3 regions of the Aeribacillus sp. SP014 genome follow, and region 2 is predicted to be linked to each of the others. Evidence: riboswitches for the same ligand, from Rfam matches in the RefSeq annotation. Region 2 holds a riboswitch; each other region holds the start of a gene.

Region 1 (10,813 bases), 220 kb from region 2:
CTTTTTCTGGATGAATCACAAAAAGCTGAACAAGTACTTTGGTTCTGTACAAATTTAATAGTACGAGGATCTATAAAAATTGTTTGCGCAGTTCTAACATCGTTATCGTTTTGCTTGGAGATTAAAAAAATAAGGATATATGCTCGTATATTGAACATATATCCTCATATTCTTCCAAATGTTATGTGGTGTTTTTCTATACCCCAAGATATTTATGTTGTATTTCATTATTTTTCATTAATTCATCTGGGCTGCCCTGCCATACAATAGTACCTTTGTTCATAATTAAAATTTCATCTGCTACTTTGCATGCGAGTGATATATTTTGCTCAACCATTAAGATCGAAAGTCCTTCCTGCTTCAGTTTTACAACTATATCGCCGACCTGATCGATAATGACAGGGGCTAATCCTTCCGATGGTTCATCCATTAATAAAAAGCTGGGATTTGTCATCAAAGCTCTTCCGATTGCAAGTATCTGCTGTTGTCCGCCTGATAGCTCAGTACCCATATTTTTTTCTCTTTCTTTTAAAACAGGAAATAATTCATATACCCTTTCCAAATCCCAATTATTATTTCGGTCTATTAAATTTTTACGGGCAGCCATTGTCAAGTTTTCACGAATGGTAAGAGAAGGGAAAATCCGCCTTCCTTGTGGAACGAATCCAATTCCAAGGCACGAAATTTGATGAGGCAACAGGTTATTCAGCTGCCGTTCCTTAAATTGAATTTTTCCCCTCCGCGGTTTAAGCAGCCCGGCAATCGTATGAATCGTTGTTGATTTACCTGCTCCATTTCTCCCAAGAAGAGCAACACATTTCTTGCTTGGAACTGAAAATGAAACGCCTTGAAGAATATGACTCGTTCCGTAGTAAGAATGGACATTTTGAAGCTCAAGCATGAGCTTTTGCACCTCCCCCAAAGTAAATTTTCCTTACTTCTTCATTGTTTCGAACTTCTTCGGGAGTGCCGCTTAATATCACTTCTCCGTGATGAAGAACAGTAATTCTGTCAGCAATGGAAAATACAACATCCATATCATGTTCAATAATTAGTATAGATACCGTCCGAGGAAGCTTTTGAATCATTTCAGCTGTCTGTGCAGTTTCTGCTGGAGACATTCCTGATGTCGGTTCATCCAAAAGCAAGATCTTCGGTTTAGACGCCATCGCTAGCAAAATCTCAAGAAGCCGCTGCTCTCCATAGGAAAGATTGTTCACCTTGACATTTCTGCGTGTAGAAATCTCCCATTGTGCAAGGATTTCATCTGTTTCTTTTTTGAGGTCGATATGCTTTGTCAACGCATGAAACATTTGGTAGCGATATCGTTTCGTTGCTGTTAAAGCAAGATGAAGATTTTCTTCGACTGTCAAATTTCCGAACAAGTTGTTTTTTTGAAACGTTCGCGACATTCCTAAATGAACCAATTTACTGGAAGGCATATTGCTTATTTCTTGCCCTTCCAAAAATATTTTTCCTGAGTCAATTGGCAGGACATTTGTAATACAATTAAAAAGAGTTGTTTTCCCCGCACCGTTAGGGCCGATGATAACATGGCGTTCTCCTGGCTGAACTTCCAATGACACGTTTTGAAGAACTTGTAATGTTTTGAATGATTTGTTTATATTTTCTACTTTTAATATACTCAATTGACTACCTCCTCTTTTTCAACATGCTGCGGAGCGTAATCATCGCTATTTTTTCGTTTTTTATAAAAAATCTTAGATTTCAATAAAGCAAACCAATGGATAATTCCACCTTTGCCAACCAGCACAAGAATCACTAACAGGGCTCCCATTATAATTGGCCACCGTTCTGTGTACGTGCTGATAAAGTTCTGTAAAAAAATGAATAGGCCAGCTCCGATTGCCGGACCAATCAGCGTACCAACTCCTCCAATTATTACCATCATCATAACTTGACCCGAAAACATCCAACTCGATACATCTGGGCTTACAAAAAGGTTGTAAAATCCGTATAAAGATCCTGCAAATCCTGCTAGGGCTCCGGAAAATGTATATGTTAAAAGCTTATAAATGCGTACATCGTACCCCAATGCACTCATTCGTGCTTCGTTTTCCATTATTCCTTTGACAATTTTACCGACTGGAGATTCAACAAAAAATCTAAGCAGTAAATAAACAATAATAAAAGCTGCTGCCATTACGGAATAAATCCCTATAGGACTGACAATTTCGCCAAAACCGAGATTCAAAGGAGCGGAAACTTTCATGCCGTCTGCTCCGCCAGTCCATTGCTTTAATTGCCAAGCCAGAGCAAACAGCAATTGTCCGAAAGCAAGAGTAATCATTAAAAAGTAAAATTTCGAAGTGCGTATAAATATCGCGCCAGTAACCAATGCAAGAAGACCAGATAAGCAGATAGAAAAAAATAGTAACAAGTAGGAATTTGGAATATGCGGTCCGAGAAGTGCCACGGTATAGGCTCCAATTCCGAAAAATCCTGCATGACCTAGTGAAACCATTCCTGCATACCCCATTATTAAACCAAGACTCATGGCAAAAATAGCCATAATGAAGATTTCGGAAACAAGATCTATCCCATACACACTTAAAACGAAGGGCAGAACGAAAGCAATAAGCAGAAATACAATGAAAATTAAAATATTCTTTTTCAACTATGCCACCTCCCTTCCAAATAGCCCTTGAGGACGGATAATTAATACTACAACCATGAGAAGAAATACGATTAGCATTGATAATGAAGGAAACCAAATCTTGCCGAAGGTCTCAATCAATCCGATGAGAATTGCACCAATGAAAGAGCCTTTCCACGAACCTAAGCCGCCGATCACTACAACAATTAATGATGTAACGAGAATGTCTGATTCCATACCTGTATACATCCCGATTAACGGTCCTCCTAATACTCCGCTCAACGCAGCTAGTCCTGCACCGAAAGCAAAAACTCCAGTAAATACGACCCCAACATTTATTCCAAGAGCTGAAACCATTGCCCTGTCATCCACACCTGCACGAATAATCGCGCCGATTCTAGTTTTGCTCTCAAAATACCAAAGAAGCAACGCTAGCAGACAGCCAATTAAAACAACAAACAACCGATAAAAAGGGAAAACCATCGGTCCAATGGAGATCGACGAATCGAGCAAAGCAGGGACAGCCATCGTTTGAGGCTCTGTACCCCAAATCCACTTTGCGGTATCCGCAATAACGAAGGCTAAACCAAATGTGAGCAGCACCTGCTCAAGCTCTTTCCCATAAATTTGCCGAATAAATAATTTTTCAATAATAATCCCGATCACTGCCGTAACAGCAACTGATAGCAATAAAGCAATCCAAAAACTGAATTGTTGATTCATAAAGGTAAAGGCCATATAGGATCCAAGTAAAAATAATGTACCGTGCGCCAAGTTAACAATATTCATAACTCCTAAAATAATCGTCAACCCTGCTGCTATCATAAAATACAGCATCCCATACGCTAATCCCGTTAATAGCTGTACAGAAAATATAGACAATGACAAAACGATCCCCCACTTTCTCAATTTATGAAACGACAAATTGGGACTGGAGAACTTTGCCCCAGATCCCAATCCTGTTACATGGACTAATTTGCAGGAGCTTTTTCAGGCATCGTTACTTTTTCGACTGTCTCCAGTACTTCAGGGACAATTTGATTATCCTTTTTTGTGTTTTTTGCGATGTAGAAATTCTGTATTGGGTTGTTCGTTTTTGGATCAATCGTAATTGGTCCGCGTGGGCTGTCAAAGGAAATCCCTTTAAGGACTTTTATTAAATCCTCTGCATTTGTGCTTCCTGCTTCTTTAATCGCTATATCTATGACTTTTGCGGAGTCATAGCCTCCCACTGAAAAAGTGTTTGGCAGCTTTCCGTATTTTTCCTGATATGCCTCTACAAACTTTTTGTTTTCCTCATTTTCTAGCCAAGGCGAGTACAGTATGCCAGAAATGATTCCTTCTGCTGCTTCACCAGTAGGCTCGAGGATCAGTTGATCGCCAAATTCCATTGGACCTGACAGCGGAATTTTTCCCTTTAAGCCAAAATCATTGTATTGCTGAACAAACCGAATTCCATCGCTGCCTGCCATGAATGTAAAAACTAGTTCAGGCTTTACTTGGGCTACATCAGTAAGATACGTTGCGAAATCATTCGTTCCTAATTTAGGGTATATTTCTTTTACTACCTTACCGCCAGCAGCTTCAAAAGCTTCTTTAAAAGCGGAAACAACTTCCTTTCCTGCAGGGTAGTCGGGTGCAATCGCTACCGCTGTTTTTCCAACATTTTTTGCTAAATATTCTCCAGCACTGCTGCCATTTTGCCAGTTGGAAAATGACAGGCGGTAAATGTAATCGCTTTTTTTGCTCCAGGAAAGATCGTTTCCGGCAGCATTGGCATCAATTAATATAATTTTGTCTTTCTCCACCTCGTCTCTCAATGCGTAAGCGACTGCTGAAGAAATTGGTCCAACAAGTATATCTACTTTTTCATTCTTGACTAATTGGCGATATTTCCTTAAAGCAACTTGCGGGTTTGCTTCATCATCTTCAAATTTTATTTCCACCTTTTTTCCGCCCAACTTGTTATCATTTTCTTCAAGATAAAGGTTAAATCCATTTTTAATGCTTTCCGCAAGCGGAGCGAATGTTCCAGTTGAAGAAAGGATGACGCCAATTTTGATTGTATCTTTTTCACCGCTGGAATTAGACTTGCTATTGCTTACAGCCGATCCTGAACAACCTGATAAAATCAACATTATAGTAATAAAAAGAACACTCCAAAATTTACCTTTTCCCACCATTTTATACCCCCCTAAAAGCATTAGTTAAACGCTTTCATTTTTTGAATTGCAAGGTTATAAAGCTTTTCCCTCCCTTCTTTATATTTTTTAATATTCCAAATTTTTTTATTATTGTTTTTTATATTATTGCTTGCAGATTGTCTTCACAACATCGTTGTTTCAGAATGTGCAACGAAAGAATAATTTTTAAATTTATAAAGTTGTCCAACAGCGGTTTCCAATCATTGTGAATTTATCCAGCTTGATCTGTTAATTCCCAGCATGGCTGCAATTAAGCAGCTTACTTAATTTTCTGCGTATGTAAATTCTTGTTTAATAACAACAATATGCTATCCATTCGTTCACCAAATTTTGCTAGGTTGTGCTTTTAAAAGCAACAAACACGAAACGATTTGGATGCAGCGGACTTATTTATATTTTTATGATTAAAAACAGTAATTTAAACTTTGCTTTATGTATATTTCTCTTCCCAACACAAATAATATTTTCTGTAAAAAAATCAAAGGAGGAACAATCATATGGCTCTCATTCCTTACGATCCTTTTTCTGAGATCAACCAATTTAGACGAAACATGAATCGCGTTTTTTCTGAAAGCTTCCCGCATTTTTTTGAAAACTTTGAGACTATGAATACCCCCCGGCTTGATATTCATGAAACTGCTAATGAAGTAATTGTTACGTGTGATTTGCCCGGCCTTGAAAAAAAGGAAGACGTTGACATTCATCTTGATCGCAACGTTCTTACGATCAGCGGCACAATTCAAAGAAGCAAAGAAGTAAAGGAAGAAGAAATGCATAGACGCGAACGGTTTGTAGGGCGGTTTCACCGCGCTGTTGCATTGCCGGCAAATGTAAAAGAAGAAGAAGTGAGCGCGACATATAAAAATGGCGTTTTGGAAATCCGTATTCCAAAACAAACCGAAAACAACAAAAAGAAAATTGATATTCAGTTTCATTAATTGTTTCGTGAGGTTGCAAAATTTCAATCAGCCTCACTTTTTTATTGCAATTTTCGCCAAGTACGATTATGATGAATATATAACATCAAAAATCTATATATTGTGTAATCAAAAACAATTAAATACTATATATTGAAAACCTAACGACAAAGGTGCTGTTTTCAGCTTAAAAGGGAATCCGGTGAGAATCCGGAACTGTCCCCGCAACTGTGAGTGCTACGAAATGAATAATCCACTGTACGTTTCGTATGGGAAGGATTCAAAGTAGGATGAAGCACGAGTCAGGAGACCTGCCTTTGTCCGAACGTTTCTAATTCTTCGGGGGTTGGGAAGATGAAACGATGGTTTGAATGGAGTAGTTTCGCCTTGTAAACCGCCTCCCTTTTAATCATCGTTTGATCCGCTCAGCTTCCTGGGCGGTTTTTTATTTTGATAAGGAGGATGTTTGATGAATATTACGAAAGCATTAAATCTATACGAGGTTTTTCAAAATCATTTTAACAGGAGCGATTGGGAGCTTTATCTAAGGCAGCTTGAAAAAAAGTTTCCATCCCTTTCCTTTCATGAATACAGCGAGAGAGTGTCGACAACCCTACAATACCAGCAGATTGATGATCTTGAAAAATTTACAAACCTGCTGATTATTGAAGCTTTAGCAAACATTTCGGAAAGTGAGCCGGATTGGACTTTTTTAGCTGCACACGTATTTCTTGAAAAAATTTACTATGAAGCGAGCCAAAACAGAAATTACAACCAACCGGGCTACGGCGATTTTTATTTGTTAATCGAAACATTAACCGATCTTGGAATCTACAGCCCTCTTTTGCTAGAGCATTATTCAAAAGAGGAAATTATGGAGCTGGGAAATGCCATTGATCCTGAGAAGGACAAGCTGTTTACATACATCGGATTAAGGACCCTTTACGACCGGTATTTAGCTAAAGATTTTCATAAACGAACATTTGAGCTTCCACAGGAACGTTTTATGATCATCGCTATGACGTTAATGATCAACGAGCATCCGTCCAAACGTTTGCATCTTGTAAAGGAAGCGTATTGGGCATTGAGCCATTTATATATGACGGTTGCAACACCTACATTGGCTAATGCAGGAAAATCAGTCGGTCAGCTTTCAAGCTGCTTTATTGATACGGTAGACGACAGCCTTCAAGGCATTTATGATTCGAACACTGATATTGCCAATGTTTCTAAAAGCGGCGGAGGCATTGGAGTTTATTTAGGGAAAATCAGAAGCCGCGGAAGCGATATCCGGGGGTTCAAAGGAGTTTCATCAGGTGTCATTCCTTGGATGAAGCAATTAAATAATACGGCAGTGAGCGTCGACCAGCTCGGCCAAAGAAAAGGAGCAATTGCCGTTTATTTGGATGTTTGGCATAAAGATATTTTCGCCTTCCTAGATGCAAAATTAAATAACGGAGACGAACGGCTGCGCACCCATGATTTATTTACAGGTGTATGCATTCCTGACCTATTTATGGAGCAAGTTGAAAAGCGCGGGGACTGGTATTTGTTCGATCCCCACGAAGTTCGCAAAGTCATGGGATTCAGTCTGGAAGATTATTATGATGAAGAAAAAGGTAACGGCAGCTTTCGGGAAAAATATTTTGAGTGCGTGAATCATCCTTCCTTATCTAAAGAAAAAGTGCCTGCGATTGAAATAATGAAACGGATTATGATCAGCCAGCTTGAAACGGGAACGCCTTTTATGTTTTATCGGGATGAAGTGAATCGAAAAAACGCAAACAAGCATGCCGGCATGATTTATTGCAGCAATTTATGCACAGAGATTGCGCAAAATCAAAGTGCTACTACTGTTGAAGAACAATATGTTGAAGATGGAAAAATTGTCATTGTGAAAAAGCCCGGCGATTTCGTCGTCTGCAACCTTTCTTCCATCAACTTGGCACGGGCTGTCCCAGACAACGTTCTGGAACGTTTAATCCCTATTCAAGTGCGGATGCTGGACAACGTTATCGATTTAAATAACATTCCGGTATTACAGGCAAAGCTTACAAATGAAAAATACCGTGCAATCGGCCTTGGAACGTTTGGCATGCATCATTTATTTGCACTAAAGGAAATTACATGGGAAAGCGACGAGGCAGTCCAATTTGTCGACCAATTATATGAAAAAATTGCGTATTTAACCATTCAGTCGAGTATGGAGCTCGCAAAAGAAAAAGGCGCATACCCTCTCTTTAAAGGCTCGGAGTGGGATACAGGGCGATATTTTGAGATCCGCGGTTATACGTCAAAAAAATGGCAGGAATTAAAGGAAAAAGTGCAGACTTTTGGGATTCGCAACAGCTATTTAATGGCGGTCGCACCGAACGCCTCGACCTCCATTATAGCCGGAAGCACAGCAAGCATCGATCCAATTTTCCAAAAAGTTTATTCAGAGGAAAAGAAAGACTACAAAATTCCAGTTACCGTTCCCGACTTAAATGCGAAAACGACTTGGTATTATAAATCCGCTTATTTGATCGACCAAACATGGAGCATTAAACAAAATGCAGTGCGCCAGAAACATATTGACCAGTCCATTTCCTTCAACTTTTACGTCCTAAACACGATTAAAGCGAAAGAATTGCTGGAGCTTCATTTGACAGCTTGGAAATCCGGATTAAAAACAACGTATTATGTCCGTTCGACATCAAGCGACATTTATGAATGTGAATCATGTGCAAGTTAAGGAGGAATTAATATGGAGCAAACATTAACAAAACGAGTTATTATGGATCCTGATGCACCAAACCGTTCAACAGCAATAGTGAACGGAAAATGTTCCAACGTGCTCAATTGGGATGATGTCGCCTACCCGTGGGCATATCCAAAATATAAACGGATGCTCGCAAACTTTTGGACACCTTTTGAAATCAATATGGCTCAAGATGTGAAGCAATTTCCTGAGCTTTCAGAAAGAGAACAGGACGCATTTTTAAAAATTATCGGCCTCTTAGCTTTATTAGACAGCATTCAAACCGATTATGCCGGAAAAGTTGCTGATTATATTACAGACTCGAGCATAAACGCCTTAATGATCTTGCTCGCTCAGCAGGAAGTGATTCATAACCATTCATATTCGTATATTCTTTCAAGCATCGTGCCTAAAAACGTACAGGATGAAGTATTTGAATATTGGCGGAACGAACCGGTTTTAAGGAAGCGAAATGAATTTGTCACCAACGGGTATAAAGCATTTGCAGAAAATCCGAATGTGGAGAATTTGTTGAAATCGATCGTCTTTGATGTCATACTGGAAGGTTTATTTTTCTATTCCGGTTTCGCATTCTTTTATAATTTAGCCAGAAACCAAAAGATGGTAGCCACTAGCACGATGATTAACTACATTAACCGTGATGAACAAATACACGTAGGTTTGTTTGAAAAAATTTTCAAAGCGGTGCTGAAGCAATATCCTGAATATGATACAGATGAACTGAAACAATTCGTTTCGAAAACATTTATGAAAGCAGCCGAGCTGGAAATCGAATGGGCCGGTGTAATTATCGGCAATGACATTGAAGGCCTGCATTTAAAAGATGTGGGAGAGCTATATTAAATTTTATGCGAATTTCCGTGCCAATCAGCTGGGATTCGAACGTCCTTTTGAAGGCTATCGGACAAATCCTTTGAAATGGATACGGGCTTATGAAGAAGTGGACTTAGGAAAATCAGACTTCTTTGAACAAAAATCGAGACAATATACAAAAGTCAACACGATTGATAACGGCTTTGATGAGTTGTAAAAATTTACGTTCTCATGATAACGGGCAGCAGAGACTGCCCGTTTTTTTATCTGCTGCCAAACCAAAAGGAATGCTATGAAAGAATTGTTCGATAAGCAACTACTTTCTTTTAAAAGAGCTTATCTTTTTGGGAACCTAAGCATCCCATTTTTCCATGCCATGGTATAATATGTGCGGAGGGGATCTATGTTAAAATCAACCTTGATCATAATGTCAATTTTGTTAGTAACAATTCATATCGCTATTCTATATTTTTGGATGTTTGATTGGCAAAAATTAGCTACAAAAACAGGCTTTATAAGTTGGTTTGCCTCGATTCTATTAGGCATCTTTGTATATTTTACTTTTCAAACTTTCAGCAGATGCGACAAAGCTGCTGTCGTCATCAGAAACATATTGTTATGTTCAACTTTACTGACCATCTTTTTAGCTTGTATTGCGTTCATTATAGAAGCAATTACAAAGGCGATGCCCTAAAAAGAAATATAGTTTTCACGAAGATTAAGAAAATCATATTGGCTAAAAAGAACTATGTTGTTTTCCACCATTGCGAGGTGAATATAATGATTTATTTATTAGTCGGTTTGGGCGGGATAGCAGGTGCCTGCCTTCGATACAGTGTCGGCCTATGGACTTCCAGCTTTTGGACCGGATCTTTCCCAGCAGCGACACTTTTAGCCAATTTGGCTGGAAGTTTTCTTTTAGGATGGTTGACTGAATATGTATTTAAAATAAAAGGATTTCCTCCCCATTTTGCCGCAGCGATCGGTACTGGCTTAATCGGGTCATTCACAACATTTTCAACCTTCAGTTTTGAGAACATTCAATTGATGATTGCCGATAAATGGGAAACAGCCATTATGTATACATTGTCAAGCTTAATAGGCGGTTATTTATTTGTTTCGTCTGGTTATCATCTTGGCCGAAAAATGCTTTCCCAGCACAACGCACGAACGGCCCGTCATGAATAGGAGTGAAGAGTAATGCTTTTCAACTTTATCGTTGTAGGAATCGGAGGTTTTTTAGGAGCTAATGCCCGCTTGATCGTCACCAATTGGATTAAAAAGAAAAGCAATATGAAGTTCCCTGTCGCGACATTTATTATCAATGTCAGCGGATCTTTCCTGCTCGGCCTTTTGATCGGCATGAATATTTCAGAAGCATATCTACTGTTATTTGGAACAGGATGTTTAGGAGCCTTTACCACCTTTTCTACGTTTCAGCTTGAAAATAAACAGCTGTTAACAGAAAAACAAAAAACAGTGTCCATTTGCTATTTTCTTT
Region 2 (10,813 bases):
TGGGGGGCATTTTTCGGATCCCCGATGACTTGATCGATTACAAACGCCAGCATAATCGCAATTACATGTTCTGTCATGTCCTTCCCCTTCTTTTTTTATTTAGCTGAATCGCTTGAATTGTACTCTCATATACCCCCCTGCCGACCAATCTTCCAAGTGTTGTGATCGTGCCAGCGTGCTGATGAAAAATGCCCTTTTGCGTGGCAGCCACTAATATGCTATCCGTTGAAGTGCCTGTTGCAATCGTATTGGAGACAGGATCCAACACTTTTTCATCAGCCAGCGCCTTCGTTTTGGCTTCTGTTGCCGTCATCACACTTTCAATAAATGCTTGATCAGATAACCGTCCGTTTATCAAAATCCATGTATTGATCGTCCCTGAAGCTATGCCATTCCGTTTTATACTATTTGCTGCATCCACTGCATTGGAAAGTCCTGCTGTCACAACAATGACAACGGAGACTCCTTCTGCTTCAAGCTCGCTGACTACCCCATCTTCCAAACAAGCCGCGGTCATCATGGCGACTGTTGCATGTTGATCAAACCCGTTTTTCTGCAGAAAATCGGCCATTTCCGAACGGCTGTCTTGACAATTGTAGCTTTTATCGACATGACGGTTGACAAAAGTGCTGTGCCAGCCAAATCCTCCGCCAATAATGGCAGATGAAAGGGTTTTGAGCGGCGATGCCGCTTTTAAATAGATGAGTTCCTTCGTCTGAACAATGTCCCTTTTTGTCACTTTATATGTTTCTTCCTGTTTCTGTTCGGGTATAAGCAGCATTTGCGGGCGGGCAAGCTCCGGATGTGATTGTTTGACAATCGAAACACCATACACCTGTTCAATCGTTTTTTCGTTCATCACGACAGATGGATTATCAACGGCAACCGCTTTTCCATCTTTTAATAACAGCAGTTTGTCACAATAAAGGCTTGCTAAATTCAAATCATGAAAAATTGAGACAACCGTTAATCCATTTGATTGTGTCCAATTTTTCAACTGATCAAGCATGATTTTTTGATGGGAAATATCAAGATGGTTCGTGGGTTCATCTAATAAAAGCAAAACGGGGTTTTGTGCAAGAGCCTGCGCTAAAAAAACCCTCTGTTTTTCCCCGCCGCTTAATTCATTGATCGCTTTATTTTTTAAGTGGGAAATATTCGTCTGCTCCATGGTCTTTTGGATGATTTGTTCATCTTCTCCCGTCAACCGCTTGAAGAAACCCGTTTGAAAAGGATAACGGCCGAGCGCCACTGTCTCCCAAACGGTATAATCAAACATTTGCGTTGGGATTTGCGGCAATGAAGCGATGTTTTGCGCCAATTTTTTCGGAGAATAAGCAGAAAGAGGTTTGCCGGCAAGCTCGATCGTGCCGCTTTTAACCGGAAGAATCCCGCTGATCATTTTTAATAGTGTCGTCTTTCCACTCCCGTTTGGCCCCAAAATGCCAAATATTTCCCCTTTTTTTACTGAGAAGGAAAGGTTTTCGATAATCTTTCGCTCTTGATAGCCTCCCGAAATGTTCTTGACTTGCAGCATGTTACCCTCTTCTTTCCATTCTTTGTTTCATTAAAATAAAGGCAAAGCTGGGAGCGCCGATTAAAGCCGTGATCACACCGATCGGAAGTTCTGTCGGCGACACGATCGTTCTTGAAACGAGATCCGCCAAAATTAAAAAAGCGGCGCCAAAAATGGCGGACAGAGGGAGAAGATGGCGATAATCACTTCCCCAAAGCAGCCTGTTTACATGCGGGATGACAAGACCGACAAACCCAATCGTTCCGCTGATGGCAACGGCCGCACCGGCTAAACAAGAGGATGATGCTAAAATAAACAGCTTTCTCCTTTTTACATGGACCCCAAGCTGCTTCGCCTTTTCTTCGCCAAAGGACAGAGCGTTTAATTCTGTTCCGTTTACAAAAATCAAAATGGACCCGATTAAAAAAAACGGCAAAAGCATCAAAACGTATCCCCAGCCGCGCATCGCAACGCTTCCTAACAGCCAGTTGACAATTTGTCGCAATTCTTCTCCTGTCAGGGCAATCATCAACGAAATGAAAGCACTTAAAAAGGAACTTAAAATAATTCCGGTCAGCACAATGGTTTCAATCCTCATCGTTTTTTCAATGAAATTGGCGAACAAAATCACAGCCAAAATCGTTAAAAAACCCGTAAAAATGCTGACAACCGGCAAAGTGAATGAGCCGAAAAAAGGAATTTGAATGCCGAAAAAAAGAACAAGTACAGCACCTAAAGAAGAACCTGATGAAACACCGAGCGTATAAGGATCTGCCAAAGGGTTTTGCAAAAGCCCTTGATAACAAGCCCCCGCCATTGCAAGCGAGGCTCCGACAAGTCCGGCTAAAACGACACGAGGAAGTCGAATATCAAGCACAATGCTTTTCATGCTTTCATCAATGTCCGGCGCCAAACCAGTATGAAACAGTTGATTGAAAATTATTTGGAAAATATCCTTAAACGTGATGTGAAACGTTCCGATAGAAATTCCTAAAAAGACGGAAAAAATAAGAAAACAAGCGGTCGCCGTATAGGCGACCACATGTTTATTTTTTGTAGACATCCGGATAAATTGCTTTCGCAAGTTCTTCTACTCCTTCAACCAATCTTGGGCCTGGGCGGCTCACCAAGTCGGAATGCACATCGTAAACCCGTTTATTTTTCACCGCTGATACATTTTCCCATCCTTTGCGTGCCAACACCTGGTCAACAGCTTTATCGACGTAATAGCCGTATGTCGTCACAATGACGTCTGGGTTCAGTTTTACAACGGCTTCTTCCGTCATTTGCGGCCAGCCTTCTTGATCGCCCGCTGCATTTTTTGCTCCAATGATCGTTAGCATTTCATCCATAAACGTTCCTTTTCCAGTCGTATAGATTTGTGGTGCGGGATTCACTTCGACAAAAACAGACACTTTTTGATCATCCGGAATCGTTTTTCCTTTTTCTTGAATATCCGCCAGTTTCGTTTTCATCTCAGCCACAATATCTTCGGCTTTGTCACTTGTCCCTGTAATTTTGCCGATTGTCTGGATGGAGTCATACACTTTATCAAATGATTGGGCATCTTCGACTACAAAAACATTTATTCCCGCATCTTTCAGCTGCTTCAGCCCTTCCTGCGAGTTATGGGCGCTGGAAGCATGCGCTAAAACAAGATCCGGTTTTAAAGAAATAATTTTTTCAACATTAAATTCCATCCCGCCAACCTTTTCTTTGTTTTGAACATCTTCCGGATAGTTGTCATTATCACTTACACCGACAATTTGTTCACCCAACCCTAAAGCATAGGCAATTTCAGTATTGCTTGGAATTAGCGAAACAATCCGCTCCGGTTTTTCGTTTACCGTCACCTCATTTCCTAAACCGTCCTTGACCTTCACCGGAAATTGTGAAGCCGTCTCTTCCGTCTTTTGATTGCTTTTGTTTTCAGACGGCTCTGATGTATTTTGTTGGCCGCATCCAGCCGCAATTCCAAATAGAAGTAATAAGGCTAAAAATAGTGCAGATAGTTTTTTCATCATTTTCCTCCTCCAATAAAAAAACATCTTCTTTTTTTGATAAGAAGATGTCTGAAAACAAGCATATCGCTTTGTTCTGTTTTCAAACACCTCCCTATCCTCGTAGGGTTTTTAGGCGTGTTCAAACAGGCAGGTCTCCTGGCTCATGGTCATCGCTCCCTGAACCTTCCCGTAGACACAGTGGCATTTTCAGGTTGCTCCCATTCACAGTGGCGGGACCGCGTTGGATTTTCACCAAACTTCCCTTTTAAGCGGACAAAAGTGTCCGCACCTGTTTGCTTTTGAATGAAATTGTCGACGAATGTAATTATACATCATTCAAATCCGTTCTGGTAGAAAAAATGTGAAAATGCTATGTCAAGTTTTATATTGGACTTTTTATAAGGTTTTCAATTCAACCGTGTTGATTTGAACCGATTGCCGTAAAAATGAATAAAATTTTAATGGATGGGTAATTGATTTTAGGAACGAAGGAGGATCCATAAGTGACAGTCGTTCTTTTAGACCCAGGCCACGGTGGAAGTGATCCTGGTGCAACATTTAGAAGCTATGAAGAAGAAGACTTTACGCTGACTATTGCCTTAATAGCCAGAGACCATTTGCTAGAAAACTTTCAAGTAGATGTCGTGATGACACGAACGAACGATCGCACTGTCAGTTTAGAAGAAAGAACGAGTTTGGCAAACAGACTAAATGTCGATTTTTTCTGCTCCATCCATGTCAATTCAGGGGGCGGAACAGGATTTGAAAGCTATATTTACAACCGCGGTGCATCTAATAAAACGATTCAATACCGTTCCATCATTCATAATCATATTATGAGCGTAATCGGGCCAAAATATAACGTACAGGACCGCGGAAAAAAAAGCGCCAATTTTTTTGTGTTGAGAGAAACGAAAATGCCCGCGGTTCTTTTGGAAACATTATTTATCGATAATCCTAACGATATCAAATTGTTAACCTCTTCTGCTTTTATAAGTGATTTTGCCGCCAGTGTGGCGGAAGGAATAGGAAAAGCCCTTAATTTAAAGAGAAAGGCAAGCACAACAAAAAAGCCGTCGACAAAACCGTCGGCTCCTGTTTCAAACAACACGCTTTACAAAGTGATTGCCGGTTCCTTCAAAGAGCGTAAAAATGCAGAACAACGCGTAAAGGAACTGAAAGGAAAAAACGTGGACAGTTTTATTTCACCTGCTAATGTTAACGGCACAAGTTTTTACCGTGTTCAAGCAGGGGCTTTTCAACATTTGGAAAATGCGAAGGAGCAGCTGGCAAAACTTGTGCAGCTGGGCTATAAAGATGCTTTTATTTTAACTCCCGAAGAGCAGCGTGCAAATCCGCCAAGGCAAAATCAACTAGCCAGCTTGCTGTCTACATCAGAGCCGCAAGCATCCGCCACAGAAGACATTTCTATTTTAGGAGAACCGCTTTTATCGGGAACATTGTTGGATCAGTTCGTAAAAAATACGAATCCAGATGCACCTCAACTGGGTGATTTATATATCCAATTAAGCAAACTATACGGAATACGCGGTGATATCGCTTACGCACAAGCCATTCATGAGACGAACTATTTTCGCTTCACCGGGGTTGTCGACCGCAGCCAAAACAATTTTGCCGGAATTGGAGCGACAGGCCCGAATGTCCGAGGAGCAAGCTTCTCCACATCAAGAGAAGGAGTTCTCGCTCATTTGCAGCACTTGTTTGCTTATGCGACAACAAAGCCTCTTCCAGGTGATGAGCCGCTTGTAGATCCAAGATTTCATTATGTGAAGCGCGGATCAGCTACCACTTGGAAAGAATTAAATGGAAAGTGGGCAGTTCCTGGAGATCGTTACGGAGAAATGATTTTATCGATTTACCGTTCCAACCTTCAATTCGCTGTTCAACAGCTTTCCTCCATGATTGCGGAATTAAACAAACATGTATGATCATTTTTTTTGGTCCATTTTCCAATTAACGTGAATAAAATTGAAAATCATTATCAATAATAAAAGAGAGCCGAAATGGAATTCGGCCCTCTCCATTATTTAGAAAGTTTCCGGTTCAAATGTTTTGCAATCCGTTTCCTTTTGATCTTTGGCGGTTTTCCCCGAATGGCTGACAACATAAATGGAATCAGCTGAACATCTATTTCCATCCGCCCAATATTTACAGTTGTTTACTTCACATAAAACGTCTTGTGCCATCGCATGTCACCTCCCAATTATAGAATTGCCATCGGAAGGTGTTTTGATACGACACAAATAGTTTTTGACAATGACAATTTTTTAAAAATATGCATCACATGGCAAAAAAGTATGACGGGATGAAAAATATTTTAATCCAGCGTCCTTGCTTGATTCGATTTTTTTCATAAGGAACGGTTGTGCTGGAATAAAAAATAAGGAAGCTGCTGATAAGCAGCAGCTTCCTTATTTCGCAAAGACGTGATCGCCTATCACAATTGTTGTGTTTTTAGTTCGAACCCATTGGTCGTCCGTCTTTTTCGGATTATAAAAATACAGGGAGCCTTGACCTAAACCGTGGAATGCCAAAGCTTCATTTACTGCTCTTTTGGATTCCTCACTTGCAGGCTTGTTAATCTCTCCATTTGCTACAGGAGTAAATTGGCGATCTTGATAAATAACCTCTGTAATTGTATCAGGATATAAAGGGCTGTCTACGCGATTTAGTACAACAGTGGCAACCGCAACTTTTCCTTCGTATGGTTCTCCTTTTGCTTCTGCTTCTACTAATCTAGCCAATAAATCTTTTTCACTTGCTGAGATAGTTGGCGGAATAGTCAACTCTTCTCCAACATATAGTTCATCAGTTGTTTTATTGTTAACGGATTTTAGTTTTTGAACTGAAACCCCGTATTTTAGACCAATTTTCCAGAGTGTATCTCCTTCTTTCACCGAATAGGCAGCGCTTGCCTCACTTCCTTGTCCGGTGAAAACAATGGCAGCAAGAGCAATAAATGAGGAGAAGATGAATTTTTTTATTTTCTTCATAAATCCTACCTCCTTTTTTTCGCTCTCTATTACCCTAACATCTTCTAATCTAGAATTCATTAAAAAATCTTTTCATATTATTCATAAATATTCCAGCAAAGGTTCGGCGTTTACATATGTCTTTTGGAAACATTTTGCTGAATACACTGTACTTTGTTCTTTTAGAAACTCCCTGCACAAGAGATATTTTTCCATAACAATTTCCCATTGGTATAAAGTTTTACATATTTTGGACTTACACCTATATTCGAGTTTTAAATCATAAAAAAAGACAAGACAAATGAATGTCCTGTCTTTTTTGAAATTAATTTTTCAATATATCATGATCGACGTACCGTTCGCCATTCAGCTCGCTGATGACATTGATGGCCACTTTTGCACCGTCACCTGCGGTAATGATTGTATGTACACTTACGCCAGCAGCTGTACCTGCTGCCCAAATTCCGTCAATATTTGTTTTTCCATTTGAATCCACATCGAATATTGTTTTGATGCGAGGCTCTGTTCCGTCTTTTGTTTTTAATCCAATTTTCTCGGCTAAATCCGTCAATACTCCTGTCGCTAAAATGACATGCTTCGCTTCATACGAACCGCCATCGGTTTTGACGACGTGTCCATCCTGTTTTGTTTCAATTGTTTCCACTTGCTCGTTTTTTATTTCTGCTCCAAACTTTTCCGCCTGTTTTTTCCCAATATCGATTAAATCAGGACCTGTAATTTCTAAAACACCATAGTGGTTTTCGATCCATGCCCTTTTCGTCATTGATTTATCGTGATCTAAAACTAATGTTTTCTTTCCAGCCTTCGCCGTAAACAACGCAGCACTTGCCCCCGCAGGACCGGCACCAACAATAATCACATCGGACATCTTAACTCCTCCTTTGCAAAAAATGTTTATAATTTCATTGTAAGCGCAATCGAAAAAAAATGTAAAGAAACTTGCTTACCAATTCTGAAAATTAAAAAATTCATATATAATCTCCCTTCTCCAGCTGAACATAAAACCTTTTGTAGGCTGGAGTCCCGAAGTAAAAACCGCTTATCCCCAACTGATCTATTTTCAGAATACAGTAAAAAACGCTATTAAAATTCGCTATGCGGCTTCCGACACCCCAATGTGCAATGTTCCACAATACTGCTACATAAGTCCGCCGGAGGAAGAAAAACATGAAAGTCAGTATATGACACTCCTTTGGCGATTGACATTACAAACGATACTTAGTCGTAATCCATATTATGCAAATTCAGGTGAATTTTCTCAGCAGACTGAACCATATATTAAAGAAAGAGCGTCTAAATATATTAGTTGGAAACTTCTAGAATGGAATAAATCATCATTTACTTGAAAAAAATAGGGAAGCTTTCGTTTAGCAACAAAAAATTTATTTATGAAATGAACATTACAACGGCTCTGCTAGCAGCAAATCGACCATTCAACATCTTGAATATTTGATAAATATTTTACGCATTCTCTCGGCTTCTTTATTCACCGCTAGATCGTCACGAAACAGGTTGAGATAAAGGTTTCGAACGACAACTAACATTTAAAATAGATCCATACCTCTTTACGAAGCTTTCAAAAAAGATTGGTGAAGCGCATATCCAAACCGAAGCAAGAATGAAATGACAAGAAGATAAGAATCATCAAGTATATGAATCAAGCTCAAGAAAACGGACTGAAACAATATATTTATGATGATATTTCGAATTTCACAAGGATCGTAGAAATGGATGGATATAAAAGCCAATTTTAAAAAAATTTATTAAAAATGGAAAACGGCTTTGACATCTTTTCATCCTGATAGTACTCTATATTCGTTGACATTTTACATACGGCATTTATTTAAAGAAGGCAGTGAACATTAGTGAAATCGTTTGTATGGAAAATAAGCGGCATCGTTTTCATTTCGATCATTTTCATTTTTTTAATGTCTTTTTATTACAAAACATTAAGGGTACAGTCTGTCCCAGCAAATGGAAGCAAACAAATAGAAAAATCGCAATATGATGGAGTTGACTTAATTTCAGATATTGAGGATAAAAAAGAATTCCATTCCGCCATACACTATCCGAGATTTCAAAGCAGCAAACTGAATGCATCCATCCAGTCTTACGTCAAAGAAGAGAAAAGACGGTTTCACGAACAAATTCAATCCCAAAAATGGCGCTTGTTTAAAGATCCGTCGAATTTTTCTCTGACTTTTCGCCTCTATCCGGTCACAGACAGCGTCTATTCTTTTGTTTTTACTTCGGAAAGCCATTCAGATGGGGAAAAAGAAAGTAAAGACTTTAAAATCTTCATAGTCGATTTGGCAGCAGAACGTTTTATAAACAGCCAAGACATTCTTGAAATCGATGAAAAAACAAAAGAAAAGCTGCATGTTCAATTGACGGACCAGTTTCTTCAATCAAAAAAATATAAAAAAAGCTTTAGCAAAAAGAAGCTTAACAAGTGGCTCAATCACCCATATAACGATTTTTCCAATATTTATTTGACAAACAAATTCATTGTTTTCAAGTTTCATAGCAATGAAGTAACAGAAGGTGCTGAAAGTCCTGAAATTTCCATTCCTTTAACGAAAGGAAAAGAGTTATTGACAGAGGAGTGGCGAAAGCGATTACGGATGGAAGAAAACAAACCAAAAAAAGCAGAACCATTGCCGAAAAAACCTCCCATCCAAAAAGACGAGCCGATCAAAAGCAAAAAAATAGTTGCTCTAACATTTGATGACGGACCTCACCCAAAATATACAACAGAAATTTTGGATTTATTAAAATCGTATCATGCAAAAGCCACTTTTTTTGTGATTGGTCAAAGAGTTAATTTTTATCCTAATATTGTAAAAAGAATAGGTTCGGAAGGACATGAAATTTGCAACCACAGCTTTAGCCATAAAGATTTTACAACTTTAAAAAAAGAGAAAATACTTGAAGAAATAAATATGACCGATCAAGAAATTTTCAAGGCATCGGGCTTAAAAGCGAATTGCGTCCGCCCTCCATATGGGGCTGTTAATCAAAAGGTCAGATCAGCTATTGAAAAGCCTATCATTCTATGGACTGTAGATACATTAGATTGGAAAACGGATGACCCAAAAAAAGTACTTAAAATCGTTCAAGCCAAGACAAAAAACGGTTCCATCATTTTAATGCACGATATTCATTCATCCACAGTAGAGGCATTGAAGCTAATCTTGCCATATTTAAAACAACAAGGTTATGAGTTTGTAACTGTATCAGAGATATCAAAAAAATGAAATCCTCGTCACATGCAGTTGGCGACCGAAATATAACATGTATACAATGCCTATTCTTATAGTGTTGAATGCGATCCGATTCCCAAATCTATGGAAACGTTCAACAGAAATTTTGAAAGCTGAAACGTTTGATGCCTATTTTAATGAAAAAAATGATCTGTCCTGCTAAAGAAGCTTTGCAGTGGAAATGTGTGAAAAGGAAAAGGGATTTTAAAGCGATTCCCATAAAAAGATGTTCCAGTATTTTAACGTTTGCACTCATTTTTGGCCATAAAAGCAGGGATCCAAAAAGGTCAGCATTTTGGGTCCCTTTCTTTTGTCAAGTCGTAACAGCTGGTGCCGATTGATGTACACAATAGAGCAATTGATTTGCTTTTCCTTGCAGAAAGTTGATTGCTTATAAACCAGACGTCGTTGCTCTACGTTTTTCATTTAATGCACAAATACGTTTATACTGCTGTTATTCATGGGCAGTGCATGCCGCAAACCGCCTTTCTTGCCACAGCAATTGTAAGTATTCCCAAAACAGCTTCTGCTGTAATTTAAGGCATATTGTAATTCTCTGCAGAGCCCATCCCCTCTTCGTTTCATCCTATCCAGTAATAATCAAAAGCTTTGAACAATTTTTCCCTTTCACTTTATAGCAAACAAAAAAAAGCCCATTTTAGCTCGTATGTAAACTAAAATGGACAAATTTCTTATTTTTATTTAATGATTAAGACTGGACAGTGAGCCTCTTGGGCTACTTTTCGGCTGACGCTTCCCAACAACGTTGCTTTAAGCGCGCCTTTTCCTGCACTTCCCATTACAATGATGGAATAGTCATGTTCTTTTGCATAATCCGTAATAATTGTTGCTGGTTCCCCTTGGAAAATATGTGTTTCATGCGGGACGTTGCTTTCAGTAAGGAATTCAATCGCTGGTTTTAAAATCGCTTCGTTCTCTTCATCAATTAATTTGGAAATATCAACAAAATAATACTGCTCTGTAAATCTTAAATTATTGACATGCAAAATCGTGATT
Region 3 (10,813 bases), 930 kb from region 2:
GATATTCACAGGAAATCCCCCTAATATAAACAGCTTTTACACATATTTTATCCACATATCCACATTAGCTATCCACATTTCGTATTGGCACATTTGTTCCCTACTACATATATGATTAAATAATTCACATTTGTTGATAAACTTATCCACTTATGCACAGCTTACAAACGGAAAACACTCAATTGCTTGTTTTGAACAAAAAAATCCCGAAAAGAGGTTTCGTAACCTTTTTTCGGGACGCTTATGTTAATAGTGATGTTGATGGCCTAAGGACATAACCCATATAGACCCTGCAACAATGACAATTGCGATATAGATCCCGTAATAAATCATTGTTGCCTGCCAAGAACCGCTTTCTCCTTCTTTCATATGCATGAACAGCAAAAGCTGAATAAACGCTTGGCAAAATGCTAAAACGACAATTAATGTAATAATCGTATTTGTCGGCAGATCGGTTGAAAATGTAATCCACACCGCCAATAACGTCAATATTATGGACAACAAAAACCCGAAGACATGCTTCCAAGGAAATCCTTTTTCGTTTTGTGCCAAGTTAACTCACCATCCCTGTCAAATAGACGAGTGTGAAGAGGAAAATCCAAACGACATCAAGGAAATGCCAATATAGACTTGAAATAAACACTTTTCTTGCCGTATCCGCGTTAAGGCCTCTTTTCAGCACCTGCAAAATGATAATCAAAATCCAAAATATCCCGATCGTGACATGAAGCCCGTGCGTTCCAACAAGAGCGAAGAAGGATGAAAGGAACGCGCTTGTTTGCATTGTTGCACCTTCATGAACAGCATACAAAATGAACTCTTCTATTTCAAAGTACAAAAAACCGATTCCCAACAATATCGTAACAATCAGCCAGCCGATCATACCGGCTTGCTTGCCTCTTCGCATTTCATAAACGGCAAGACCACAAGTGAAGCTGCTTGTAAGCAGAAGAAAAGTTTCAATCAAAACTGTTTTCAATTCATACAATTCCTCGGGACCTGGTCCGCCCGCTGTTCTGGAGACGAGCACAAGATACGTAGCAAAGAGGGTGGCAAACAGGGCAAGCTCTGCCCCGAGAAAAATCCAAAAACCTAAAATATTTAATTGATTTTGTTTCGTTGAATACTCAAGTGGAAGATTCGATTGTTTTGGAGCAATTTCCGACATGTTACTCCCTCCCTGCTTCCGTCTGTTTAATTTCTTCGACCGGCACATAGTATCCATCATCATATTCAAAAGAGCGCAAAATCATGCAGATGATAACGCCGATCAATCCGATGATCGCAACCGGCATCCATTCGAAAACTAAACCGAAGCCGGCTATAAAGAAGAAGATCGACATGATGAAAGGCCGCCCCGAATTTGATGGCATATGGATTGGTTTATATTCCGGCTCCTCTTCTTCTTTTCCTTCTTTCCGTTCCTTCTTCATCATCCACCAAGCGTCAAGACCTTTTACCTGCGGTGTTACGGCAAAGTTGTAATGCGGTGCAGGCGACGGAATAGACCATTCCAGCGTCCGGCCATCCCAAGGATCTCCCGTGAGGTCACGCTCACCTTTAAAGTACGTGTACACAACATTAATACACAGGAAGATAAAGCCGATTCCCATCATAACTGCGCCAATAGTCGAAATGACGTTTAATTCCGTCCAGCCGGCATCTGCCGGATATGTGTAAATTCTTCTTGGCATGCCCATAAATCCTAAAACATATTGCGGCAAGAAACATACATTAAAGCCAAGGACGAAAAACCAGAACGTAATTTTGCCGAGCTTTTCATTTAAAATGACGCCAAACATTTTCGGATACCAATAATGAAGCGCTGCAAAGACAGCAAAGACCGTACCGCAAATTAACGTATTATGGAAATGGGCTACAAGGAAATACGTATTATGATATTGGTAATCGGCCGCAGCCATCGAAAGCATCACACCTGTAACCCCGCCGATGACGAAAGTTGGAATAAACGCCAAAGACCATAGCATCGCAGATGTGAATTTGATTCGACCTTTATATAAAGTGAAGAGCCAGTTAAAGATTTTTACCCCTGTCGGTATGGCTATCGCCATCGTCGATACAGAGAAAAATGCATTAACCGGGGCTCCTGAACCCATTGTGAAAAAGTGGTGCACCCAAACGAGCATACTTAATACAGAAATCGCCACCATGGACCAAACCATGGCTGTATAACCGAAAAGACGTTTTCTTGCAAACGTTGAGACAACTTCTGAAAAAACCCCAAACGCTGGCAAAATGGCAATATACACTTCCGGGTGCCCCCAAATCCAGAACAGGTTCGCCCAATGCATTGGCACTCCATCGCCTGAAAGCGTAAAAAAGTGAGTGCCAAATATTCTGTCCAACGTCATTAATGCTAAAGCAACCGTCAATACCGGAAAAGCGAAAACAACCAATATAGACGTAATAAGTGTTGCCCATGTAAACATCGGCATGCGCATTAAAGTCATTCCAGGAGCTCTCATTTTTAGAATCGTTACAATGAAATTAATACCGGAGATTAATGAACCGATCCCTGAAATTTGCAATCCTAATAAATAATAATTTTGGCCCGGCCCCGGGCTGAGTTCATTTCCAGCAAGAGGCATGTATGCCGTCCACCCTGCATCCGGTGAGCCGCCGATCACAAATGAAATGTTGAACAGCAAGGCGCCAAAGAAAAACGTCCAGAAGCTGAGTGCATTCAAATACGGGAACGCCACATCTCTAGCTCCAATTTGGAGAGGAACTGCAATGTTCATGATCCCGAATATGAACGGCATTGCCATAAATAAAATCATAATGGTTCCATGTGTAGTGAAAATTTCATTATAATGCTGTGAATCTAAAAACGTATTATTTGGCACTGTCAATTGGGCGCGCATTAAAAGTGCGTCTACGCCCCCTCGGAATAGCATTAATACGGCGGAAATAATATACATAATCCCTATTTTTTTATGGTCAACAGTCGTTAGCCACTCTTTCCACAGCCATTTCCATTTTTTAAAATAGGTTAACACAAAAACGATACCAATAATTGTTAATACAATAGCTGCATCCGCCATATATATAAGGGGTTCGCCGGTAACGAAAAATTCATCCCATTTCACAGCACGTTCCTCCTTCCTTCCGATTAATGTCCTTCGTGCTGATGGCTTTCATGTTCACGATTATCATGATGATCAGATTCAACTTCCTCCAATTTTATGGTACCGTGCTTTTCTTTTGCAGGGATATTGTCTAAATGCTCACCTGGTTTCGCAAAATCAACCCACGCCAAATGTGTTCCAGAAAAAAAGTCAATTTATCTTTTAAAACTCCGACTTGGATGATTTCGTTAAATTGTTTTTTCGTCAGCAATGGAGCTGATGCTTGTGTTTCTTTCACCCATTTATAAAAATCTTCTTTTTCCATTGCGTTCACATCAAATGTTTGATGGGCAAATCCTTCTCCTGTAAAATTTGAATTCCGCCCTTTAAACGTACCGACATGATCAGCCTGCAAATAAAGAGTCATTCCCATTCCAGCCATATTATATTTTTGTCCGCCCAGCTCTGGAATCCATAAAGCGCTCATCCCGCCGACAGCTGTCAATTTAAATTCAACTGGAACATCTTTTGGAATGTTGACATAATTGACTGTTTCAATATTTTCCTCCGGATAGCTGAAAATCCATTTCCAATCGGCTGCTGTCGCATGAATTACAATTGGTTCAACCCCTCTAGATTCCTTCGGCGGTTTTTCAAGCTCAAAAGTCGCCTTAATCGTTGGTATCGCCAATGCAATGACAATCAACACAGGAATAGCTGTCCAAATGATTTCCAGAAGTGTATTTCCGTGCTGGTCAGGAGGCTCATAATCAAGATTTTCTGGTCTCTCCCTGTATTTCCATAAAATAATGGCAAACAGCACAAAGATGACAACAATAATAAACAGCATAAACCAAATTGACCAAAGGATTAAATCCTTTTGAACCTCTGCAACAGGTCCTTTCGGATTTAATAAAACAAAGCGTTCACTGCAACCTGTCAACAAAAAAAGCAATGACAGTGGTAAAACCTTCATAAACAAGTTCAACCATTTTTGTTGTTGTGCCGGCATTTTCGATCCCTCTCAAATCAGAAATGTTTTAAATTTTCATAAAAAACCGACTTAATCGATTCAAAAAATAATTGAGTTGTAAATGAACTTTATCACATTTTTATCGAAATAAACTTTAATTCAAAAAACAGTCAAGAAACGATAAATTTTTTGTAAAATTTTTGCCACGAATCTGACACAATATAGAGAAATTCCGTTTTTTCAGGGAATCTTCTCTATATTTTCCAAATAAAAGCTGATGGGAATGTATTTTCGAGGGATGTACATGAAGAAGCTGAAAAATGACGTTTTCATCTGTTTTCTTGAACCGATGTATCATTCTAAATTTGCCAAGTGAGGAAATAAGCAAAATGAGTTAGCAGCCGAGTCAGGGGAAAAATAAACAAATTCATGCTGAAAGGAAGAGTTCGGATAAATGACTTACATACAATTTTCTGTTCAAAAATAAAGCTCCTATCTTCATAAAATCGAGATAGGAGCTGAAGCTTTAGTTTAAATTCAATCCTTTTTTCTGAACAAATTGCTTCATGTACATTCTTGTCGGATTCGAAAGCATGCGAGCCATTTGACCAGTCCAAGTATCTTTGCGAATCCCGTTTGTTCGCTGATCATAATAATTGGATACTATTTCATTATATTGTTCAAGCTCGCGCACATATGCTTCTTGATCTTGCTTATATTCTTCCTCATGATAAATATGCTCAAAAGGTATTCTTGGTTTTTTCGCCGTTTTTTTTGCAGGGTAGCCGACAGTTAATGCAAAAAGAGGGATGACCTTGTTTGGAATTTTCAACAGCCTCGATACTTCTTCTAAATTATTGCGGATGCCTCCGATGTAGCAAATGCCGAGTCCCATTGACTCAGCCGCTAACGCAGCATTTTGAGCGGCCAGTGCAGCATCAATGAGAGCTACCATAAATTTTTCAGTGCTCCTCAATGAATCTTCTACATTTTTGCCTTCCATTTCACCAATGACTTCATGACGGTGCAAATCAGCGCAAAAAATAAATAAATGTCCGCTCTTCTCTACGTAAGCTTGGTTTCCTGCCAGTTCAGCGAGCTTTTTTTTCGTTTGTATATTTTTCACCCCGATAATGGAATAGGCTTGCATGTAACTTGAAGTTGAAGCGGCTTGGGCGCATTCGACAATTAATCGGATTTGCTCATCTGTCAAAGGCCGATCCTCAAAATGACGAACTGAACGGTGATTTAAAATGGTTTTGATAATGTCGTTCAACATAATCATCCTTTCTATAATCCCACTTATTTTTTGAAAAATCACACTTCTTCCAATCCAAGTATTAACATGAAAATACTGCTCTTTCAAATGATTCGTATTGAAAAATACGTTTTTTATAGCTCCTTTTTCAGTGAAGGCTCCAAGCACCTAATTTTACCATCGTATCTCAAACTATTCACTGCAACGATCCTGTATTGTAAACAACAAAATTTTTCGAATTTACGTTATTAGAAAAATTAAATTTTAAAAACGACCCTCTAAACACACAATTTGTATGTGAATTCCTGCTTCTGTCCATTGATTTCCCAAAATAGGGCAGCACTTTTCTGAACCTAAAAAATAGGGATTGAAAAAACAAAAAAAATCATCTATTCTGATAATTATAGTTTCATATAGTGTTCCAAGCAGCAGGTGCGTCATATTTCATCAGCAATATGCGCTTAAAAGGGAAGATTGGTGAAATTCCAACACGGTCGCGCCACTGTGATGGGGAGCTTTCGGCCAACATCCACTGTTTCAATGTTTGAAATGGGAAGGAGGATCGAAAGCGATGATCCTAAGTCAGGAGACCTGCCTGTTGTATGCACTGCCACCTACGCGTCATAGGGAGGAGTGATGAAGCCATGTTGAGATTTAAGCCCTACATGTATCTCAACACGAGTTAGAGTCCACAATTCCCTCTTTTACGCGTAAAAAGAGGGTTTTTTTATTATGTGTTGAGATACAAATCAAATGGGGGTGTCAATATTGACATTAATTAGTTCAAATCTTGGCTATCCAAGAATTGGTGAAAGAAGAGAATGGAAAAGAGCGCTGGAATCATTTTGGAACGGAAACATTTCAGAAAGCAGCTTGGAGGAAACATTAAAAGATATACGTCTTCTCAATCTGAAAAAACAGAAGGAAAAAGGAATAGACCTGATTCCTGTAGGAGATTTTTCATTATATGACCATGTCCTCGATACTGCATTTATGTTTGGGTATATTCCTTCTAGATTCCAGCATATGGAGCCGACTTCATTAAAAACATATTTTGCAATGGCTAGAGGCTCTGATGAAGCAGAAGCAATGGAAATGACCAAATGGTTCAACACAAACTACCATTATATTGTTCCGGAGCTTGAAAATAAAACGCCGGCGTTAGTAAAGAACCGTCTGCTTGAACTTTTTCAGGAAGCGAAAAACGAGCTGAATATTGAAGCAAAACCGGTTTTGCTAGGTCCAATTACTTTTTTAAAGCTGGCAAAACAATACGATCAACACGATTTTCATAAACATTTGTCTGCTTTAATTCCTGTTTACGTCCAATTGTTGACGGAACTTGCTCAGGCCGGTGCGAAATGGGTGCAAATTGATGAGCCGATTCTTGTACAGGAGCTAGATGATTCATCGATTCCTTTGTTTAAAGAGGTATACGATGCTTTCCACAAAGCGCTTCCTTCGTTAAATATCATTTTGCAAACATACTTTGAAAGTATAACCCATTATCAAGAAATCGTGTCTCTTCCTGTCGCTGCAATTGGCCTGGACTTTGTACATGATCATGGCGTCAATCTGTCGAACATCAAAACGCTCGGCTTTCCGAAAGACAAAATTCTCGCAGCTGGTTTGATCGACGGCCGCAACATTTGGAAAGCATCCTTAGTATCAAAAGCTAAGGAAATCGATGATCTTGCGCAATATGTAGATATTGATAGATTGATCATTCAGCCTTCATGCAGCTTGCTTCATGTACCTGTTACAGTTCAAAACGAACAGAGCTTGCCGTCCATATTGAAAAATGCTCTTTCCTTTGCTGATGAAAAATTGGATGAAGTAAATGAACTCGCTCAATATGCAAAAGGGAAAAGAACGATCGATGATTTAAAACAATATGACCGCTCTTATACGGATTTTATCCATTCTTCCTTTCGGACAAATGAGAAGGTTCAAGAGGCCAGCAAAAATATCGGAGCATATCCAACGAAACGCTTGGATTATACCGAACGGCAAAAACTGCATAAAAAAAGATGGAATCTGCCGATTTTACCGACTACTACGATCGGAAGCTTTCCGCAGACGAAAGAAATCCGGCAAATCCGCTTAAAATGGCGGAAAGGCGAATATACAAACGAGCAGTATGAATCGGTCATCAATAATGAAATAAAAAAATGGATTGACATTCAAGAACAGCTCGGTTTAGACGTATTCGTCCATGGGGAATTTGAACGGACCGATATGGTCGAATTTTTCGGGGAAAAATTAAATGGAATTGCTGTTACAAATAACGGCTGGGTGCAATCATACGGGTCACGATGCGTGAGACCGCCGATTATTTACGGAGATGTAGCATTTGATCAGCCGATGACCGTAAAAGAAAGCGTATATGCACAATCACTGACAAGCAAGCCTGTTAAAGGGATGCTGACAGGACCTGTCACGATCCTAAACTGGTCATTTGTGCGCAATGACATCGACCGTATAAGCGTTCTTCGCCAGCTCGCCCTTGCCATTCGCGAAGAAGTGCTAGCTTTAGAGAAAAATGGAATAGGCATGATTCAAGTTGATGAGCCTGCATTACGTGAAGGATTGCCTCTGAAACAATCAAAACAAAAAGAATATATCGAAGGAGCTGCTGAAGCCTTCAAGCTCGCCACCAGCTCTGTTCGCCCGGAAACACAAATCCATACTCATATGTGCTATTCGCAATTTGAGGATATCATGGAGGCAATTGATGACCTTGATGCGGATGTCATTTCTATTGAATCTTCCCGAAGCCATGGAGAGCTTGTTCATGCTTTTGAAACGTATCAATATAAAAGAGAGATTGGCTTAGGCGTATATGACATTCACAGCCCGCGAATTCCATCCGTTGAAGAAATGGCAAAAAATATCGACCGCGCCTTAGCAGTGCTTGACGTGCGCCAGTTTTGGGTTAACCCTGACTGCGGGCTAAAAACAAGATCAGTGGATGAAACGATTAGTGCTTTAAAAGTCATGGTCGAAGCTGCGAAAACCTATCGAGAAAAAATAACTGCTGCACAAATTTAAGAAAAGTATGGCCCGATTCTCTCAGCAGTCAAATCCCGATAAAACCGGCAGAAATGTCAGTTTCTATACTTTCATTTAAAAAAGGAGCCTTGCCGCTCCTTTTTTACGTTTATAAAAGAACTCCCCTTTCGCCGACTTTCAAAAGCCGAACCTATATGTAAATATTTTATATCCACAAAATCTTATTGAAAAAAATGTTTCACATCGTTGCTTTCTTCAGTTGAGCTGCACTTTCCTTAACATCATCCGCTAGACAAATGGCAGAAATGACGGAGATGCCGTCTGCTCCGCTAGCGATCACCTGACCGGCGTTGGCGATGTTGATCCCGCCAATTCCGACAATAGGGATGTCGATCCCTTGTTTGCGCATGCTTTCAATCAATTTTGGACCTTGTGGCTTTTTTGCATCCTCTTTCGTGTTTGTAGAAAAAATTGGCCCCACACCGATATAATCAGCGCCTTGGACAACCGCCTTTTGCGCCTCTTCAATTGTATGTGCAGAAACGCCTAAAATTTTGTCACCGATTTTTTTCCGGACAAGATCAGCCGGTTCATCCTCTTGCCCGATATGAACGCCGTCTGCATCTAGTTCAATAGCCAGATCAACGTCATCGTTGACAATAAACGGAATGTGATGTTTTTGGCAAATAGCCTGCAGCTCTTTTCCAAGCCGCCATTTTTCTTCGCCTGTTAAAGCCCACGCACCTTTTTCACGGTATTGAAAAAGCGTAATTCCGCCTGCAATCGCCTCTTCAAGCACATCAGCAGGCTTCCTTTTGCAGTTTACACTGCCCATAATAAAATACACCTTTAGCAGCTCCCGCATTTTATTTGCCGACACTCGCGCCATGTTTATCACCTTTGCTTTATTTTTTTATAAAAGACCCTTTTTTCAGCAACTCGTCTCCCGTCACCTTTGCCAGCTGGTTCAATAATTCGATTTGAAAGCTTCCAGGACCTTTTTCTTCCGTTAAATCAAATGCGATTTCTGCAGCGACCCCATAAGTGACGAGGCTGGCTACTGAAGCAGCAAGAGAGTCCTTTTCAACGGCTGAAAAAGCACCGATAATGGAAGTCAATAAACAGCCTGTTCCGGTAACTTTTGTTAAAATTGGATGGCCGTTTTGAATCAAATACGTTGTCTTCCCATCCGTTGCCACGTCTTCTTTTCCGGTAATGACTGCAACTGTATTCAGCTCTTCGGCCGCTTTTTTGGCCAGCGAAACAGGATCAGCAGCTGAATCCGCCGCATCCACCCCTTTCATTGCAAGCTTTTCACCTATCACATTGGCAATCTCAGGTGCATTCCCGCGAATAACTGAGATGCGAACCTCCTTTAATATTTCCCAAACAGCTTCCGTCCGGTAAGGGGTGGCTCCCGCACCGACAGGATCTAAAATGACTGGAACCCCGTGTTCATTCGCTGATTTTCCTGCAATAATCATTGCTTCGATTACTTCAGGAGATAATGTGCCAATATTTAAAACGAGCGCGCCGGATATTTTCGCCATATCCGCAACCTCTTCCTTTGCATACGCCATAACCGGAGAAGCGCCGATCGCCAGCAGACCGTTTGCTGTAAAGTTGGTGACGACGACATTCGTAATGTTGTGGACGAGAGGATTTTGGGCGCGAACCTTTTCTAGCGCCAAAATCAATTGTTCTTTATTCATTTTCTCACTCCTTCTAGAAAGCTAAAGCATCTTGTCCAATCTGCAAAGCGCATCATGTATTGGAAATTATTCCAACAAATTCCGTAATTCCCCAACAAATTTGAACGATAAGACAGAAGAATTTGTATTTTCAGGTTGATGCCAAAAGTTCTGCACCTGCTTTTTTATGATAATTTCTGCCAATCATTATACTCTCTTTTTATTTACAATCCAAATTTTCGTCTTCTTCATGAAAAATTTGCTCTTTATCCGCCTGCAATTGTTCATTTTAACATGACACTTTTTATGATATAATTTCAAATAAAACAATCATTTCGAATCAATATGCATGTTATTGAAAGAATATACATCTTTCATTTATAATAGACCAGTAAATGTCGAAACGAATTTCATTCTTTGATTCATTTATAAGGAGGTACTTATGAAAAAATATTTTAGCAAAATAATTGCACTTGCTGTTTTCACAAGCCTAATGCTTATACTTTCAGCATGCGGTGCAGGAGGTTCTGAAGGCGATAAAGGAGAAAGCAGTGAGAAGAAAGAAACGTTAAAGGTTGTTACAAACGCAGCATACGCTCCGTTTGAATATATCGACAAAGGTAAAGTTGTCGGCTTTGATATTGATTTCATAAACGCTGTGGCTAAAGAGGCCGGTTATAAAGTAGACATTAAACATACCGGATGGGATCCAATGTTTGCTGAAGTTCAAAGAAAACAAGCTGACTTGGCAGCTTCCTCTGTGTCCATTACTGAAGACAGAAAGCAAACA

The links. Region 2 has a riboswitch for cobalamin ahead of ACVIJU_RS07140 (ABC transporter substrate-binding protein). Riboswitches for the same ligand answer to the same signal wherever they lie in the genome.
Region 1: it holds a riboswitch for cobalamin, as region 2 does, so the genes downstream of both, ACVIJU_RS06085 (ribonucleoside-diphosphate reductase subunit alpha) here and ACVIJU_RS07140 (ABC transporter substrate-binding protein) in region 2, are expected to answer to the same signal.
Region 3: it holds a riboswitch for cobalamin, as region 2 does, so the genes downstream of both, metE (5-methyltetrahydropteroyltriglutamate--homocysteine S-methyltransferase) here and ACVIJU_RS07140 (ABC transporter substrate-binding protein) in region 2, are expected to answer to the same signal.

Annotation. Positions count from the first base shown of each region.
Region 1 covers NZ_JBSRXI010000001.1:1,216,490-1,227,302, reverse strand. Annotated here, with positions in the region: gene ACVIJU_RS06115 (ABC transporter ATP-binding protein) at 197-901, opposite strand; gene ACVIJU_RS06110 (ABC transporter ATP-binding protein) at 894-1,649, opposite strand; gene ACVIJU_RS06105 (branched-chain amino acid ABC transporter permease) at 1,646-2,638, opposite strand; gene ACVIJU_RS06100 (branched-chain amino acid ABC transporter permease) at 2,639-3,499, opposite strand; gene ACVIJU_RS06095 (ABC transporter substrate-binding protein) at 3,589-4,800, opposite strand; gene ACVIJU_RS06090 (Hsp20/alpha crystallin family protein) at 5,319-5,759, shown strand; cobalamin riboswitch at 5,893-6,071, shown strand; gene ACVIJU_RS06085 (ribonucleoside-diphosphate reductase subunit alpha) at 6,208-8,472, shown strand; partial or broken gene ACVIJU_RS06080 (ribonucleotide-diphosphate reductase subunit beta) at 8,485-9,529, shown strand; gene ACVIJU_RS06075 (hypothetical protein) at 9,716-10,006, shown strand; gene crcB (fluoride efflux transporter CrcB) at 10,093-10,500, shown strand; gene crcB (fluoride efflux transporter CrcB) at 10,513-10,813, shown strand, end outside.
Region 2 covers NZ_JBSRXI010000001.1:1,434,272-1,445,084, reverse strand. Annotated here, with positions in the region: gene cbiB (adenosylcobinamide-phosphate synthase CbiB) at 1-77, opposite strand, end outside; gene ACVIJU_RS07150 (adenosylcobinamide amidohydrolase) at 74-1,537, opposite strand; gene ACVIJU_RS07145 (FecCD family ABC transporter permease) at 1,539-2,600, opposite strand; gene ACVIJU_RS07140 (ABC transporter substrate-binding protein) at 2,563-3,537, opposite strand; cobalamin riboswitch at 3,649-3,827, opposite strand; gene ACVIJU_RS07135 (N-acetylmuramoyl-L-alanine amidase) at 4,023-5,468, shown strand; gene ACVIJU_RS07130 (DUF1540 domain-containing protein) at 5,568-5,726, opposite strand; gene ACVIJU_RS07125 (cell wall hydrolase) at 5,952-6,533, opposite strand; gene ACVIJU_RS07120 (FAD-dependent oxidoreductase) at 6,838-7,401, opposite strand; gene ACVIJU_RS07115 (polysaccharide deacetylase family protein) at 8,399-9,790, shown strand; gene ACVIJU_RS07110 (universal stress protein) at 10,495-10,813, opposite strand, start outside.
Region 3 covers NZ_JBSRXI010000001.1:505,461-516,273, reverse strand. Annotated here, with positions in the region: gene qoxD (cytochrome aa3 quinol oxidase subunit IV) at 247-552, opposite strand; gene qoxC (cytochrome aa3 quinol oxidase subunit III) at 554-1,168, opposite strand; gene qoxB (cytochrome aa3 quinol oxidase subunit I) at 1,170-3,110, opposite strand; gene qoxA (cytochrome aa3 quinol oxidase subunit II) at 3,241-4,101, opposite strand; gene nfsA (oxygen-insensitive NADPH nitroreductase) at 4,589-5,338, opposite strand; cobalamin riboswitch at 5,734-5,933, shown strand; gene metE (5-methyltetrahydropteroyltriglutamate--homocysteine S-methyltransferase) at 6,074-8,371, shown strand; gene thiE (thiamine phosphate synthase) at 8,571-9,221, opposite strand; gene thiM (hydroxyethylthiazole kinase) at 9,238-10,044, opposite strand; gene ACVIJU_RS02605 (basic amino acid ABC transporter substrate-binding protein) at 10,466-10,813, shown strand, end outside.